DNA from 4 places in the Alkalimarinus alittae genome. Region 4 is predicted to be linked to each of the others. Evidence: predicted binding sites of a transcription regulator. Region 4 holds the regulator's gene; each other region holds the start of a gene.
The links. The regulator FNR, encoded in region 4, switches genes on or off when oxygen is low (the NO sensors DNR and NnrR bind a similar motif). The targets are predictions, from matches to a motif close to TTGATCTAGATCAA.

Region 1 (4,467 bases), 1.9 Mb from region 4:
AGTGTTTGGCTGCGTAAATGCTATTTAAGCTGTTAATTAATTGACTGATAGTTGACTTTAAGTCGGTGGGGGTTGCCATGCCTGTCGTAGTGAGTAATGCATTTGCTGAGTTTGTAGTAGTTGATGAGGCACTTGTTGTACTGGTTGACGTAGCAGACTTTATAGCCTGAGCGAGGGCTATTGTTGCGTTGCTTAGTAGTGAGCCACTGAGCGAGGTCGAGCTTGCTTGGGATAAAGTCTGTTGTTTACCTGCACTGGCAAAGGTGCTTTCCATAAAAATGCCCGATTGAGACATGGCTTGTTTAACGAGCTGAGCAGGGTTCGACTGCTGATTGTTGCTAATGTTTGTAGAGAAACTAGCCGCTTTGGGCAGCAGGGCGGTTAACTGTTCGGTCAGTCGCGCTACTTGGCTATTCTCAGCTCCGAGAGTGGGGAGGTTTTGTAAAAGGGTCGTTAAAACTTTACCAACGGGCTGCTGGTAAGGCAGTACTTTTGAAAGTGCCGAAATTAACGTAGCAGCATCATTGTTTGCTGGTTTCGGGAGAATCAACTCGCCTTTGTTGTTAACATTTAGGTTAACTATTTGGCCTGGCTGTAGCAATATGTTGGTTTTAACTGCAAGCTTTTCGCCACCGATCTCTAGGGTAACATTAAACTGGTTTTGCGTGGCGCGTGCTGTCGCTATGTTCAAGGTTTCGAGAACTTTTGCGCGAACGGCCTGACCCACTTTTATATTAATGCTGTCTAGAGAGGTCGCAGGCTTGTCTGAAGGCGCTGCCGACTGGGCTTCAGGCCGGTTTGAAGAAGGCTTTGATGACGATGAACGTGTTTGGGTGCTATTGTTATTGGGCGCATCGATCGACATGAAATTATAGTGTCCTCATCTTCTTACTCGGAGCCTTTAAGCTAAAACCTTAACGAGTTGTAATCTTTGCCCCAATTTAACGTGAGTTAGGTCAAGGGATTTGTTTCAAACCTTACTATATAATAGGCCTGAGTTAAGCATTAGGGAAGTTTATTCCGTTTGTGTATACTGTGCGGCCTTAAAGGCTGATGGTGCTGCAAACAGATTAGCCAAATTGTTGTTGAAGGTTATAAATGTCTGCTGTTCCGCCTACTGTTATCGACACATCTACTAGCGAATTATTGCGCGCCGAATCACTGTTTTGTGAACGTGATGAACGTGTATTGTTTGAAGACCTTAACTTTTCAATAAATGCCGGCGAGATAATCCAAGTAGAAGGCCCTAATGGTTCAGGGAAAACAACATTGCTGCGTATTATGAGTGGGCTGTCGGGCGCTTACGAAGGGGCTATTTTCTGGAAAGGTGAGCCGGTTAACGCCTCTCGAATAGACTTCCTTTCAAATCTTCTTTATTTAGGTCATAAACCTGGTGTTAAAGCGATCCTTACGCCAGTTGAAAACTTACGAGCCCTGATGGGGGTGCGTCAACATGTATCTGATGACCAAATACACTATGCATTAGAAAAAGTCGGGCTATATGGTTATGAGGATGTGCCCTGCCACAACTTATCGGCTGGACAGCACCGTAGAGTCGCACTCGCTCGACTTTATTTATCCACGGATGCGCTATGGATACTTGATGAAGCATTCACTGCGATCGATAAAAAAGGCGTCAAAGAACTCGAGACACTTTTACAAACGCGCGCACAACAAGGCGGTGCGGTTCTGTTAACGACTCACCATGAGCTACAACTTGAAAGCGGGTTTAAAAAATTACAGCTTGGCAAGCCTGCTGGTGCTTGTACTTTGATGGCCGGTACTTCGGTGACAGGTACCTCGATAGTTGGTGGAGCTGAAATATGAGTAACGGAATGCCTACTATTGCGGCCGCTACAACGCCTCCATCGGTAATGAATACCTTTATTGCCGTATTAAAAAGAGACCTGACCCTCGCTTATAGACGTCGTCAAGATCTTGTTAATCCGCTGATCTTCTTTACGATTGTCGTGAGCTTATTTCCTCTAGGGGTTAGTCCTGAAAAATCCTTTTTGCAAGAAGCGGGTGCTGGTGTTGTATGGGTGGCGGCATTACTTGCGACGTTATTATCATTAGATAGTCTTTTTAGATCGGATTTCGAAGATGGTTCATTAGAACAGATTATTTTAACGCCTCAACCTTTGTTTATAATGGTTTTAGCTAAAATATGTGCCCATTGGTTGGTGACTGGAGTGCCACTTATTATTTTATCGCCAATGCTAGGTGTTATGATGCACCTCGATTTTGAGACGATTAAAGTGTTAATGCTTACATTATTGTTGGGTACCCCGGTACTAAGCCTAATTGGGGCAATTGGTGCGGCATTAACCGTAGGGCTTAGAGTAGGGGGCGTGTTAATTTCATTGTTGATTTTACCCCTGTATATCCCTGTGTTAATTTTCGGGACCGGAACGGTTCAAGCTGCGGCTAACCTGTTGCCTATTGATGGTTACATTGCGTTAATGGGCGCTATATTTGCGCTGTCATTGACATTGTCACCCATAGCGGCGGCGGCAGCATTAAAAATTAGTTTATCCAATTAAATCTATTTAGATTAATTATTGTTAATGGATAAACAAAACTTTTTTAATTTAAAGTACGAGAAATTATAAATGTGGACTTTTTTTCACAAGCTAGGCTCCCCTAAATGGTTTTACGATATATCGGGTAAATGGCTGCCATGGTTTGCTATTGTATCTACTTTATTGCTTGTTGCAGGGAGTGTGTGGGCGCTTGCGTTTGCCCCCGCTGATTACCAACAAGGGAATAGCTTTAGAATTATTTATATACATGTGCCTTCAGCCATCCTGGCTCAATCCTGTTTTATGATGATGGCGGTTGCAGGTGCTATTGGCTTGATATGGAAAATGAAGCTAGCTGATGTGTTTGTTAAAGCAGCGGCCCCTGTTGGAGCGTCTTTTACATTTTTGGCATTATTGACCGGCGCCGTATGGGGTAAACCCACATGGGGAACTTGGTGGGTGTGGGATGCACGCTTAACCTCAATGTTAATATTATTGTTTCTTTATTTTGGCATTATGGCGCTCCAGTCTGCTATTGAAGACGCGTCTACTGCGGCTAAAGCGAGTGCGGTCTTAGCATTAGTGGGAATGGTCAATATTCCAATTATCAAGTACTCCGTGGAATGGTGGAATACCCTTCATCAGCCAGCCACATTTACATTGACCGAAAAGCCGGCTATGCCTGCAGAGATGTGGGTGCCTTTACTGGTAATGCTAATCGGCTTTTACTGTTTTTTTACAACCGTTATTTTGCTGCGTACTAGAAATGAAATTCTTGTACGTGAGCGCCGAACAAATTGGGTTAAGAAGCTAGTCACTAAAGGAGGCGCTTTATGAGTTTTGAGAGTTTCTCAGATCTTTTAGCCATGGGAGGACACGGGCTGTATGTCTGGTTGTCCTATGGCGTGGCAGTTTTGATTTTTGTCGCTAACGTGATAGTGCCGATACAAAAAAAGAAAGACATTATTAAGAAACACTTACAACGATTGAAGCGGGAGAAAGTCGCGCAATGAACCCAAAACGTAAGCAACGATTAATATTGGTACTGTTTCTAGTCTTCGGATGTGCTGCAGTGGTCGGTTTAGTATTAGTTGCATTGCAAGAGAACATTAACCTTTTCTATAACCCAACCCAGATATCAGAAGGTGAAGCACCTGAAGGGGCTCGAATTAGAGCTGGCGGCATGGTAGTAGATGGGAGTATTAAAAGAGATGACGCTAGTTTATTAGTGAACTTTGAACTGACTGATTTCAATGCTAGCATCCCAGTTGCCTATACAGGAATATTGCCTGACTTGTTCAGAGAAGGACAGGGCGTTGTTGCAATGGGTAATGTAGATGCTAATGGCGTTTTTCAAGCCGATGAAGTGCTCGCTAAGCATGATGAAAAGTATATGCCCCCTGAAGTGCAAGATGCACTCGATAAATCAGGAAAAACTGCAGACGGTCAAGACGTTAAATCGTATACCGAAAAGCAGACATACTAACTATCGAACTTGTTGTTTGATGACACTTAAACATTGTAACGCGTTTAAATAACGCTAAAAACAGGAAGTAGATATGTACTCTGAGCTAATACCAGAGCTAGGTCATTTTGCGTTAATACTCGCATTTGCCATTGCTATTATCCAGGCAATAGTTCCGCTGGTAGGTACCATTATAAGAAGTGAACTATGGATGAGCTTTGCTCGGCCTATGGCGACAGGGCAGTTTGTATTCATGATGCTCAGCTTTGTATGTCTAGCGCTGGCCTTTGTTGCCGATGACTTTTCGGTGCAATATGTTGCGACGCACTCAAACTCTCACTTACCTTTTTACTTTAAGCTAAGCGCTGTATGGGGTGGGCATGAAGGTTCACTGCTGTTGTGGGCATTAATACTCGCAGGGTGGAGCTTTGCTGTTGCCATTTTCAGCAGAGATCTTCCGCAAGATATGCTAGCGCGGGT
Region 2 (4,467 bases), 1.6 Mb from region 4:
CAGGGTCACCACCATAAAGCCAATCATTATCAGCAAGGTTAGGGAAACCCACAGAACCTCTTGCAGTCGAACCATGACAAATTGCACAGTTGTTAGCAAATAGACGCTGACCTACTTTTAGTGCTGCATCGTCAGTTGCTAGCTCTTCAATAGACTTTTCTGCAAAGGCTTCAAAGATAGGACCATATTTAGCGTCTGCATCTGCGACTTCTTGTTCCCACTGACCGGTTGATGTCCAACCAAGTAGGCCTTTGTAAGAGCCTAGACCAGGGTAAAGTGCGTAGTAAGCAAGCGCGAAAAAGATGGTCCCCATAAACATGTAGAACCACCACTTAGGAAGCGGGTTGTCATACTCCTCTATACCATCGTAGACATGGCCCGTTGTTGCTTCAGATTCGGTGTTGTTCTTTTGGCCTTTACGGGTGGCAAATAAAAGCCACCAGCAGCCAAAAACACTGCCTAAACTGATAATTATGATCCATGCGTTCCAAAAACTACTCATGGTCTTTTTTCTCCGTATCGATCAAAGTACGCTTGGCTATTTCTTCATCTTCAAAAGGTAGATTAGCGGCATCATCAAACTTGTCTTTGCGCTTAGAACTATAAGCCCAAAGACAGATGCTGATGAACGCAATCATGACTAAAATTGTTGAAATGCCACGTAACGTATTAATATCCATGATGCTTATTACCGCTTACTCTTCAGCAAAGTACCTAATTGCTGAAGATAAGCCACCATTGCTTCAATTTCGGTTTTACCTTTAACTGCTTCAGATGCACCAGCAATATCTTCGTCTGTATAGGGAACACCTACTGATCTAAGGGCTTCCATACGCTTTGGCGTGATTTTGTGGTCAATCTTATTGGTAAATAACCATGGGTATGATGGCATTTTAGACTCAGGTACAACGTTTCGAGGGTTGTACAAGTGAGCTCGATGCCAATCGTCGCTGTATCGTCCGCCTACACGTGCCAAGTCAGGCCCGGTACGCTTAGAACCCCATAAGAATGGGTGCTCATAAACATGCTCGCCTGCAACAGAGTAGTGACCATAACGTTCGGTCTCTGCACGGAAAGGTCGAATCATCTGTGTATGACAGACATGGCAGCCTTCACGAATATAAACGTCACGTCCTTCTAATTCCAATGCACCTAGTGGCTTAAGGCCTTCTATTGGTTCAGTTACCTGCTTTTGGAAGAACAAAGGAACAATTTCTACTAGTCCCCCAAAGCTAATGGCAACTAATATCAACACAATCATTAGCCCGAGGTTTTTTTCTACAACTTCATGTTTCATGTTAAACCTCCTTAAGCTGTCTGTGGGACGTTATCAAGTGCCTGAGCACCTTTTACGCGCACAGTCATCCAAGTGTTATATGCCATTATCAGCATTCCTGAAAGGAATATTGCACCACCGATAGCGCGTACTAAGTAACCAACATGGCTGGCTTCTAGTGACTCAACAAAGCTATAGGTAAGTGTTCCATCATCATTGATCGCTCTCCACATCAAACCCTGCATAATACCGTTTACCCACATTGCTGCGATATACAGTACGGTACCAATAGTGGCAAGCCAGAAGTGAACGTTGATTAATGAGGTGCTATACATGCTATTAAGGTTGTATAGCTTCGGAATCAAGTGGTACATGGCACCGATAGACACCATTGCAACCCAACCTAAAGCGCCTGAGTGAACGTGACCTACGGTCCAGTCAGTGTTATGTGATAAAGCGTTAACTGTTTTAATCGCCATCATCGGGCCTTCAAACGTAGACATACCGTAGAAGGAGAGAGAGACAACTAAAAATCTAAGAATTGGGTCTGTACGTAGTTTATCCCAAGCACCTGATAGCGTCATCATACCGTTAATCATACCACCCCAAGATGGCGCAAGCAGGATTAGCGACATTGCCATACCGGCACTTTGTGCCCAGTCAGGGAGTGCGCTGTAATGCAAGTGGTGAGAGCCTGCCCATACATAGATTGAAATCAATGCCCAAAAGTGAACGATTGATAATCTATATGAATATACAGGGCGGCCTGCTTGCTTAGGTACGAAGTAGTACATTATTCCGAGGAAACCAGCGGTTAAGTAGAAACCAACGGCATTATGTCCATACCACCACTGAACCATCGCATCAATAGTGCCTGGATAGATAGAGTATGATTTCCATAGTGTGACTGGAACTTCAAGGTTATTAAAAATGTGTAGGACAGCAATCATTAAAATGAATGCGCCGAAGAACCAGTTTGCAACGTAAATATGCTTTGCTTTTCGCTTCATGATCGTGCCAAAAAACAAAACAGCGTAAGATACCCAAACAATTGCAATTAGGATGTCGATTGGCCACTCTAGTTCTGCATACTCTTTAGTCGATGTATAACCTAATGGTAAGGTGATAACGGCTAAAACGATAACCAGTTGCCAACCCCAAAAGATGAAGGATGCCAAAGAGTCGGAAAACAGTCGTGCTTGGCAAGTGCGCTGCACAACATAGAAGGAAGTTGCAAAAAGTGCTGAACCACCAAAAGCAAATATAACCGCATTTGTGTGAAGAGGGCGAAGACGACCAAAGCTAAGCCAAGGTGTATCGAAGTTGAGTGCTGGCCAAACTAATTGTGATGCGATCAATACGCCCACGGCCATCCCAACAATACCCCACACGACAGTCATAATGGCGAATTGGCGCACCACTTTGTAGTTGTATGTCGTCTGATTGTTTACTGTGCTCATTATTCAGGATCCAATTTTTATCACAAGCTAGAAGTGAAGAGGACTATAAGAAATAACGCAAGCTATCTCTTTGAGGTTGAAAAAACATAACCGTGCTCCCGACCAGTTAATTCAACTAATATCGCTACGTGTATATAAATAAATCGACTAAAATCGATAAATCTATAGTAGCAGCGCGCGAAGGATACGTTTTGTTATTGATAAAAGTCAATAGACACGCCCTTGGGAGGCAGTCTATTTTGTTTGTGGTTAAGGGGTGATTGATATAAATCAATACCTTGCTTATAAATACCTCTATTTAGGTATTTTGAAGGGGGTTAATATTGATTCCAAAACTATACAACAATGATGCTGATAGTTTTACAAGGGCTGGAGGGGATTAGATTTTTAGTTCTGAGTAGTTAACGATATGAATGTTTTTACCGCTAGCTTCAATCAAATTTTTATTTTGTAGAATAGTTAATGAACGGCTTAAGGTTTCTTTAGTAATACCCAAGTAATTAGCTATTTCGCTTCTGCTCATGCTGAGCTTAATATCTATATAGTTTTGACTTCTTAGCTTATATCGCGATGAAATATTATAAAGAAAAGCCCTTACTTTCGTTTCAGCATTAGTGGTTACTGCGAGGCTTTTTCTTATTTCAGTCTCTTGGTGGCTATCGATTGCAAACAGATTAACTAGATTAGTTAAAAGTGAGGGTAGGCTATTAGCGCTTTTGATCAGACTTTGGTAATCCATTATGCAAACACTACTGTCCTCAAGCGCTATTAATGTATTTGGGTAAGCGCCCATAGCAATCCCGTTTTGGCCAGCGAGTTCGCCTTTTAATTTGAACGATGTAATTTGTGGCTTAGGCAGACTTGAATGCCAAACTTCTTTTGCAGACCCTGCTGTAAATGCATAAAGGTCCTTAAACGGTTGACCTTCAGTATAGATGATTTGCCCTGCTTTTATGGGCTGTTTTTTGAGTACTAATGACTCAGAAATGTCTATAACGGATTCGCCAATAGTTTTAGGAGCGCAAACAGGGTGTAATGCGCAATCTAAACAGGCGATGTGGTCTGTATTTTCTGTTTCGGGCAATAAGATTTGATTCATGCATAGAATTACACCCTAGTGCACTGAAGCAATCATTGATGATGATCAAGCTGCGAAAAATAGATTTTATAGTCAGAATATAGGAGGTTAACGTTATCTGATGTGTCGGTGATCTGTTTTGATAGCATTGAACCATTGGTGCTGATCAGCGTTAAGTTGTCAGCTAGATCAGACGTAAGTTGATGTTGTTTGGTTAATGTTTCACTGTGGTTGATGATCTCAGTGTTAAATTGATCCAGTAATTGAGTTATGTCTTGTAGGTGCGCGTTAAGGGTATCCAAAATAACGGTTGTATCGTTCACCTCGTTCCGCGTGTTGTTAAGTAGTTCTTTGGTGTCATGAGTGTCTTGGTCGAGTGTGCCTAAAATAGATTCTATCGCCTCAGTTGACTGTTGAGTTTTTGTGGCAAGCGTTCTTACTTCGTCAGCAACAACGGAAAAGCCTCTACCTGCATCTCCAGCTCTTGCTGCTTCAATAGATGCATTCAGTGCGAGTAAGTTGGTTTGCTCCGCTATTCCTTTTATTTCAGACAGTATGGTCGCTATCTGGGTGCAATCATCAATTAGCTTGTCGGCTAATGCGCTTGATTTGATAGAGTTCTCATCAAGCTTACGTGTTTTCTTTATAGATTG
Region 3 (4,467 bases), 1.6 Mb from region 4:
TATTTACATGTCAGTTTAGTTATATATCTAAATGGTTATGTAAATATACTACAAAGAAATAAGGGGGTATAGATTTAAATCAAGTGATTGGGCTTGTGCTACTCCGCCACAATCAGATAATGCCACTATGCAGCAGATCTCATTTATACTGGCGCCACTACGCCTTACCAAAGCAGATGCTGTGCTGATCGTGTGTCCAGATATAACAACGTCATCAAATAAAAGCACGTTATCAGTACTTTCACACTCATCTTCTCTTATATAAAGCGCCTCATAATTAATGCCAGGGTGTAGTTCTTTGTACCATTTTTCTGGGGTTCGTTTATATTTTCTGATGAATGATAAGGGGCAATTGAGGCCGTAAGCGACTGCTGATGCGAAAGGTAATGCATTTGTTTCTATAGCAACGATTCGATCAATATTGGCATCGATGTAATGTTGAACAAAACCATCAATGACCATTCTGAATGCTTTTGGGGTCGATATTAATCTAGAAAGATCAATATAGCTGATGCCTTTCGTTGGGAAGTCGTTATAACGGGAGATTAAAGACTTAATAAGATAATCATCAAAAACCATAGTGTTCACCTTAACCGTTAATAGCCATTAGTGCTAAACAAATGGAATAGAAATACTAGGCGTTGTTATAAGTAAGTATAGATTAAGTTAGGTTAACTTGGGGAAAGATATAAAGATACAAGCGAGTAACGTGTTTTACTACGCGACTCGCTTAGACGTCGTTAAATTATTTACAGCAGGACGCTAGATGATTCTAGAATAGCCCTTTTGTATTTCTTCAGCAGGAATGTATTTATCAAATACTTTACAGATTGCACGTATTAGAAGTCGCCCACCGGGTTGTACGTAAATGGTATCACCCTCGATATTTATAAGCTTGTCAGTCACGTACTGAGATAAGCGGCTCATTTCATCTTTAAAGTATTCAGCAAAAACTAAATTGTGTTGTTTTTCAAACGCGTTCATATCAAGGCTGAAATGACAGATAAGCTGCATAATCGCATCTTTTCGAATTAAGTCGTCATCAGTAAGCCAAACACCACGTTTTACTGGCAGTAAGTTGTCGTCAATAGCTTGATTGTATTCTTCAAGATCATGGTGGTTCTGGTAATAACATTGACCCACTTGACTGATAGATGAAACGCCCATACTGATTAAGTCGCAGTCGCTGTGAGTTGTATAACCCTGAAAGTTGCGATGTAACTTACCGTGTTTTTGTGCGATCGCTAATTCGTCATCTGGCTTAGCAAAGTGATCCATACCGATATAAACATAACCGGCATTCAATAGCGTTTCGATGGTCTCATGCAGAATGACAAGCTTTTGATCAGGTGTTGGTAAATCTTCTTCATTGATTCTTCGCTGAGGCATAAATCTGTGGGGCATATGCGCGTAGTTAAATACAGATAGCCTGTCTGGGCTCATATCAAGTACACGTTGGACTGTCTCAGCAAACGTTTCAGGTGTTTGAAAGGGGAGACCGTAAATAAGGTCAAGGTTGATAGACTTAAACCCTAGTGCTCTACCGGTATCAAGTACAAACCGTGTTTCTTCCTCTGACTGTACGCGGTTAACGGCTTTTTGAACTTTAGGGTTAAAGTCTTGAACACCTAATGAGATCCGATTGAAGCCAATTTCTCGAAGGGTTTTTAAGGTCTCTTCGCTGGCTTCTCTTGGGTCAATTTCAATCGAGTAATCGCCACTATCATCATCAAGTAATTTGAAGTTTTTACGCAATTCAGACATTAACTCACGCATCTGTTCATCGGCTATGAATGTGGGTGTACCGCCACCCCAATGCAACTGCTCTACAATGCGATTTTCGGAGAATAAATCTGATTGCATTTTAATATCTTTATACAGGCGATCTAGATATGGCTGTGCACGATCGCGATGCTTAGTAATCACTTTGTTACAAGCACAGTAGTAGCAAACATGCGCGCAAAAAGGAATGTGAACATACAGTGATAACGGCGCGTCGCTATTTCTGCACATGTCAGCGGCAGATACGCAGTCCTTGGCGCCAAACTCTCCATCGAATTGAACCGCTGTTGGGTATGAAGTGTATCTTGGACCAGAAAGGTCGTAACGCCTGATAAGATCTTCATTCCAAACTAACTTGTCGATATTGTTCATATTGAAGGTTAACCTGATAATAGGTGAAATAGGTATAAAATATTCTGTTCAGTATAGCGGGTTGTTAGGTAGGGTCGTTGACACATATCAACGGATGTTTATTGCGTTTATTCGTTAGCTTTTAGACTGCTAATGATTGTATAAAAGGAAAGCTCCAAACCCCATAAATGATTAACAGTGTTCCTGACATGGCTTTAAAGCCTTTATTTTTGAGTAGGCTGGACGCCCTCTCAGCTAGTAAACCGGTGGTAAGGATCGCGGGGAGTGTTCCTAGCCCAAATGCCATCATTAAAGCGGCAGAGCTTAGAGGTGCATTAGCCATGCTAGACCATACTAGTGTCGAGTAAACTAGGCCGCAGGGTAACCACCCCCAGAGCATTCCTAGCAGTAGAGCGCCTCTTAGGTCTTTGACGGGTAATATTTTTTTAGAATAAGGCTCTACTTTTCTCCATAGTGTACTGCCTGCTTTTTCGATCAATGTTAGGCCGTTTCCCCATCCTGCTATATAGATCCCCATCAGTACTAATAACGTGGCAGCGAATGTTCTAAGTCCTAAAAAAACAACAGAGCTTTGGTCTGCCAGCAGCCAACCGAAGGTGCCAACAATAAGCCCCGCTACTGAATAGCTAGAGATACGGCCTACGTTATAAGAAAGTAGGGTAAGTAGTAGGCGTTTTTGATAGCCCTCACCTGTTGGGATTGCCATCGATAGCGCGCTAGTGATGCCTCCACACATACCAATGCAATGTGTACCGCCAAGAAGGCCTATGATGAATGCTGTGCTGAGTTCAAGCGTGTGTTCCATAATGAATATCTGTCGCTGTTTTAAGGCGTGAGGATTTTGCTCTAAAAGACGTTAAAGACTAGTCAGTATTATTAGGTTTACAGACGGGGACGGTTGGCTCAGGTTTTGAGTTGTTTGATGGCACCATACCCTCATCATCGTCAAATAAAATGCTATGGGCGGGGCCTTCAAGGTCATCAAATTGGCCACTCTTTACTGCCCAGCTAAATATAACGACGGCTAGAGATATTAGGACAATTGATAGCGGGATTAATATGTATAGGATTTCCAACGTGTAAACCTCTAACTGGAATCAACAAGGTTGAATTATAACAGAGACGCTTTCTGGCTACGAACTTCTCTAATTATTTAAGCTTTAAGTCGCATGGCATTACACACAACAATAAGCGAACTGGCAGACATACCGATTGCTGCAGCATAAGGGGGGATCATACCGCTTGCAGCTAAGGGGAGTGCTAAAAGATTGTAACCGATTGCCCAGCTGATATTCTGGCGGATTATTTTACGGGTTTTTTTACCGGTCAATAACGCTAATTCAAGAGTATTAAGATTGTTTGATAGTAAAATGGCATCCGCTTTCAATTTTGCTAGGTCATTCGCATTGCCCATGGCTACGGAAAGCTGAGTGCCAGCCATTACGGGGACATCATTGAGCCCATCACCGATCATTATGGTGTTTTTACCTGCCTCTTGTTTTGACTGCATATAACGTAACTTGTCTTCAGGAGAGGCGCCACCAATTGCGTCTTTAATACCTAATGTTTTAGCCGTAGATATTACTGAACCTGATTGATCACCGCTTAATAACGTACACTGATAACCGTCTAACTGAAGGTTTCTAATGACATCTATGCTTTCATCTCTCAGTCTGTCTCCGATTAGAAACCAACCAACGACTTGCTTTGTTGAGGTTAAGGCTAGCCACTGATCATCACTTGGAGCTGAAATAGTAGAATTAGGGTGGTCGATTAACGCTGAAGCATATTTAATATGCCCTATGCGATATTTACAGCCGTTAACTATACCTTCTATACCACCACCTGGTGTAGCGACGATAGATTCGGTTATAAGCGGCTGAAATTCTTGAAATGCTTTAGCAATAGGGTGTTCAGAGTGCTGTTCCAGGCTTGCAGCAATGTTCAGTAGTGTACTTCGGTCGAGTGTCGAGGTGGGTATGACGTCACTGACAATGATTTGCCCAACAGTTAATGTGCCGGTTTTATCAAATATAAGGTCGTTAGTTTGAGCGAGAGACTCTAAGACGTGTCCGCGTGTAATTAAAAACCCTTTTGAGCGTAATAAATTGGTGGCGGCGGTTAGTGCGGTAGGTGTAGCTAAAGAGAGTGCACATGGGCAGGTAACGACTAATACAGACAGTGCAATGGAAAACGCATCGGCTGAACCCTTTAGCCACCAATATATAAATACAGAAGAGGTAATCACTAATACGGCAGCCACAAAATAACTGGCGACTTTGTCAGCAATAAGTGCAGTCTTAGGTTTCTCGC
Region 4 (4,467 bases):
GGGGGTTGCAGCAGATGGGTTACTGTTAACGGCTGCAAATTCAGCCGCGTTGATAGAGCATAAAGCAACCCGCCTCGACTGCGTGAGGCCTGGTGTGATGTTGTATGGGTCTTCCCCTTTAGATCACTTATCATCAGAGGCAATGGGCTTAAAGGCTGTTATGTCGCTGCAGTCGCGTATTATGGCGATACATGAGATCGAGGCTGGTGATTGTGTCGGTTATGCCGGCACGTGGCGAGCAAGCCGTACAACCAAAATCGGTACAATTGCAGCTGGCTACGGCGATGGATATCCTCGTCACGCTGAGACAGGTACACCTGTTTGGATAGGCGACAGGGTAGTGCCATTAATTGGCCGTGTCTCGATGGATATGTTGAGTGTTGATCTTAGTTACCATCCAGAAGTAAACGTAGGTGATGAAGTTGAGTTATGGGGAAAAAATATCTCAGTCGATGAAGTTGCCAAATCTGCTGGAACGATTAGTTATGAGCTGTTAACAGGGGTAACCGCTAGGGTACCTCGAAGATACGTTTCTTAAGCGCTGCTGTAAGTAAAGTGGCGCTTCAACGAAAGACAGTTGCAGTAAGTCAATTATCCTCCTTATATTTTCATATACACTGATACCTTCTAATTTATTTCGATTACTTGGATAACCTAATGATTAGTTGGAAAGCGCTTATTGTCGGGCTGATAGTGACGATTTTGGTCGGTCTATTTGGTCAGGCTCTTTATGTCTTGCTCGCATCATATATTGGCATGGCCGCGAGTGATTACGTCTTTTTTTCAACCTATAAGCAAGAAATTTGGTTTGTATTTGCCGTATTAGTTTATTGCTTAACGATGGCGTTTGGTGGTCTATTGACGGGTACGATGGCCTCTCATTATAAGGTAACGCATGCTTCCGTTGTTGGTTTTCTTGCCGGAATAGCCTCCATCATGTCTTCTGCAGAACGGGGTGATATTACCTTCATGGCTGTTGTGATGGTTTTTCTTGGGTGCTTATTTGCCTGTTTTGGCGGAGTGTTTGCCCGTCGAGTATCTGAGCAGTATGAAGAAGATGTAGAGAATTAAAGGTATAACTAGCTAGGCTTAGGTTCACTTATTATTATGGAGTATATCTGAAATGAAATCAGTACTCATTAAGCCAGTAAAATGATATTTCATAATTTATTGCTTAAAGTGGGTGATTTTAGGGGTGAAAAACTACCATAAAGTGATATAAATCAATATTTGATTTTATACTAATAAGTAGGTATTATTCTTGTAGTTAATTAACGTCTAAACATAAAAAAAGAGGCATAAAGCCTCTTTTTTTAGCATGATTGTATTATTTTGGGTTTATGCATTTACTGTGGTTTTTTACGATATCGACTAAAGCGTCAATATCTTCTAGCACCACTTCACGACCCTGAACAGATATCAGGCCGCTTTTTTGAAAGCGAGTAAAAACACGGCTAACGGTTTCAACAGCAAGGCCTAAGTAGTTACCAATGTCGTTTCTTGGCATGGGAAGTCTAAAGCTTGTGCCTGAAAGTTTACGTAATTTAAATCGGCTAGAAAGGCTTAGCAGTAATGATGCAATTCGCTCTTCTGCGGTATTTTTACTAAGTAACATTGTAAGCTGTCGGCTGCCTTGAATTTCTTTGCTCATTAATGAGAAAAAGTGATGTTGAAGGGTTGGTATTTTTGAGGCCAATGTTTCAAGTTGACTAAACGGAATCTCGCACACACTGGCCCTTTCAAGCGCTTTAGCAGAGCAGCTGTATGAATCTGTGTTGGTGCTATCGAGGCCAATAATTTCCCCTGGTAAATAAAAGCCTGTGACTTGTTCTTCACCGTCTTCTGTGACTGAATAAGTTTTAATTGCGCCGCTACGGACAGCGAATAAAGACTTAAAGGGGGAGTGTTCTTTAAATATATGATCACCACGATTGATGGTCTTTCCTTGCTTTATCAGGTCTTCAAGGCGATCAATTTCATCTTTGTTGACAGCAATTGGGATGCACAAATTGCTCAGACTGCACTGTAAGCAGGATTGATTAATTCCTGTAGTGGGCTGTGGGTCTATTGCTGCGATTTTTTCGCTCATCTCGCTCTACTCAGTTAATAGCTTGTATATCAGCAGAATATTTATGTTATTTATTACTTAGTTTATATGATTCTAACATATAAAAAAATAGGGGTAGGGAGAAGGGGGTAAAAGTAGGTAGTAATATAATCATTCAATACTTTGGTCTAATGTAGCCTCCGTAACTAAAGGGCAGTTGATTATTTATTATGCGTTGATAATATTGGTCGAGTTGGTCTACGTTGTGTATAAATGCGTTTTCTATCAAGCTAGTAGCACCTAAACCAATACCGATTAAGTCGCCTGATATACCTTTAGAGACAGACGTGTCCTTTGAAAACTTAACATGATTAAGTTTGTTGAAGTTACTTTGAATCAGTCTTTCTTCAAATCTTTGATGACAATTACATTGAGTAGACTCATCTACTTCTACGCCAGATAGAACAGAAAGGCGCTCATCTTCGTCTATTACATAAATAGTGTCAGGATTAATAGCGATTAGGCCTTCAAGCTTTTCGCTCAGCTTGGCGCATGACTCGTGTTTTTTGGTCAGGAAACGAACGTTGACAGTTTTAAAGTCATATTGTTTGAATATCTTTACCTGCTCTGCCAAAAACTCAAAATCAATTGGGTCTTGATCTCTATTTTGTGTGCCAAGGCAAATATGATTAAATCCAAGGCCTTTTATAAGGGCAATAATGGCATCATCAGCAGGGACTTTATCGAGCTCTATAACAAAGGTCCCTCTGCTTTCGTCTTGTAGGTTGAAGGCTTTGTTGAGGGAGTACATAATCTCTGTCATTTCAGCCGGCGTTAATAATTGTGCTATGTCGCCCTGCCAATGAATATAGTTAATGCTGCGATCTTTTGGGATCAGAGCACTAACGAGATGGATCTCTTTAAGAAGGTAGTCAATATAATTTCTGACGGCTGTACTACTTAAATGGCCTGCTTTTGGGGTTGGATAGCTACATAAGGTGTTTTGTAGCGGCATTGATATGCACAACGCAAGTTCAGAATTGGTTTTGTTGCTGTTGGTTATGATGTCGGTGTAATTCTTTAAACTAAACTCTCTATCTTCTACAAACAAGCCAGGCTTATCCGGCGAGTCATATCGGAAGCTGTTAGTGCAAAATAGCCAGTCTTTGTGAGAGAGAATTTGTTCCATAGTTCGACTTGTTGGGTATGAGTTAACCCCAATAACATCCTGTATTGTTCTATGATTTGCCTTTATGGGAGTGATTTTCTCAAACGGAGAGCCCATTACGTTTCCTAAATTAAATCATGGTCTGAGACAAGCCTGACTCACAAACCGTTATTATAGAGTGATTAGTCTACTCAATGAGTGATTGGGGGTGTTGATTTGTATCAATAGACCTAGGTGTTGATGAAAATTTATGACAAAGTTTTTTTAGCTATATGTTGGGGGCTTAATAATGAGGAGGGGGGGATATAAGAGCCTTTCTGCGCTAAGCAGCATATTGCGTCGCACAAGAGGTTCAGCTTAACCTTTTTGATAGTATTCAAAAAGTCAGGCGTTAAGGCTTAGTGGCCGCCAATGAAAAGTTCGAAAGCGCCTGACTGATTTTATCGATGACTTTTTCGCAATTTTTAATGCTGTGGCGCTGAGCGATATAAATAGGATCGTTATAAGAAAACCAAACTACCCCTTGTTCATCTTCCCATATCAATGCCTTCTGTGGCATATCGATAGCGATACTCTGTCCGCACTGCATCAGCGGTGTGCCAACCTTTGGGTTGCCAAAAATAACTAACTCAGTAGGGCGTAATGCCTCGCCTACCTTTGCTGCGCCTTCTGCATGGTTAATTCTAGCAAAGATGTTCATGCCCTTTTTGTCTAGCGTGCTAATAAGCCTATCCGTTGTGGTTTTAGCGTCATGGTTGCTTTTGATGCTTATAAGGCCGTTCTGGGAGACGGTAGTGCTTGGTGACACATCTGCTAATACTGATGATGAAATCACTACTGTTGTTGCTAAACAAAGCACAATAGATCGCATAGGGAGCCCTTGAAGGTGGTTTGGGTGATGAATAAGAGTGTTTTTATAGTTCTATTTAGCTGTTTCGTCAAAGAATCTTCACTTTTCTGAGTATTGTCTATACTTATTTATAGTTTCAGAGCGTGCGGCTTTGATCATTATTCTTATCCATTAGCACTTATTAAAAACGTTAGCGGTTTATTGCTAGGCGGTTATTCATTCTTAAGTGTGTTTAGCTAAGGGTTGATGGGGATGAATCGCCTAAGCGTTTTGCTTAAATATAAAGGAGTAGGGTAATAAATGAGTGCCTCGACCACTAAAAAAAGCAATAAGAAAGACACCGAAAAAAACCCAGATATGATGGATCCTCAAGCTCAATTAAGAGAGATTCAGCAGTTGCTG

Region 1: fliK (flagellar hook-length control protein FliK) is a predicted target of FNR. The motif match lies at 947-960, and genes of this name have one in related genera.
Region 2: ccoN (cytochrome-c oxidase, cbb3-type subunit I) is a predicted target of FNR. The motif match lies at 2,997-3,010, and genes of this name have one in related genera.
Region 3: hemN (oxygen-independent coproporphyrinogen III oxidase) is a predicted target of FNR. The motif match lies at 2,232-2,245, and genes of this name have one in related genera.

The regions. Positions count from the first base shown of each region.
Region 1 is NZ_CP100390.1:2,800,894-2,805,360, reverse strand. Features, by position in the region: gene fliK (flagellar hook-length control protein FliK) at 1-865, opposite strand, end outside; gene ccmA (cytochrome c biogenesis heme-transporting ATPase CcmA) at 1,099-1,827, shown strand; gene ccmB (heme exporter protein CcmB) at 1,824-2,543, shown strand; gene NKI27_RS12705 (heme ABC transporter permease) at 2,613-3,359, shown strand; gene ccmD (heme exporter protein CcmD) at 3,356-3,535, shown strand; gene ccmE (cytochrome c maturation protein CcmE) at 3,532-4,008, shown strand; gene NKI27_RS12690 (heme lyase CcmF/NrfE family subunit) at 4,082-4,467, shown strand, end outside.
Region 2 is NZ_CP100390.1:2,454,457-2,458,923, reverse strand. Features, by position in the region: gene ccoP (cytochrome-c oxidase, cbb3-type subunit III) at 1-502, opposite strand, end outside; gene NKI27_RS11200 (cbb3-type cytochrome oxidase subunit 3) at 495-680, opposite strand; gene ccoO (cytochrome-c oxidase, cbb3-type subunit II) at 689-1,297, opposite strand; gene ccoN (cytochrome-c oxidase, cbb3-type subunit I) at 1,309-2,736, opposite strand; gene NKI27_RS11185 (helix-turn-helix domain-containing protein) at 3,116-3,835, opposite strand; gene NKI27_RS11180 (methyl-accepting chemotaxis protein) at 3,868-4,467, opposite strand, start outside.
Region 3 is NZ_CP100390.1:2,462,843-2,467,309, reverse strand. Features, by position in the region: gene NKI27_RS11240 (phosphoribosyltransferase family protein) at 49-579, opposite strand; gene hemN (oxygen-independent coproporphyrinogen III oxidase) at 763-2,154, opposite strand; gene NKI27_RS11230 (sulfite exporter TauE/SafE family protein) at 2,276-2,959, opposite strand; gene ccoS (cbb3-type cytochrome oxidase assembly protein CcoS) at 3,018-3,230, opposite strand; gene NKI27_RS11220 (heavy metal translocating P-type ATPase) at 3,308-4,467, opposite strand, start outside.
Region 4 is NZ_CP100390.1:885,848-890,314, forward strand. Features, by position in the region: gene alr (alanine racemase) at 1-538, shown strand, start outside; gene NKI27_RS03895 (hypothetical protein) at 658-1,071, shown strand; gene fnr (fumarate/nitrate reduction transcriptional regulator Fnr) at 1,328-2,089, opposite strand; gene NKI27_RS03905 (hypothetical protein) at 2,223-3,332, opposite strand; gene NKI27_RS03910 (DUF302 domain-containing protein) at 3,607-4,086, opposite strand; gene NKI27_RS03915 (hypothetical protein) at 4,366-4,467, shown strand, end outside.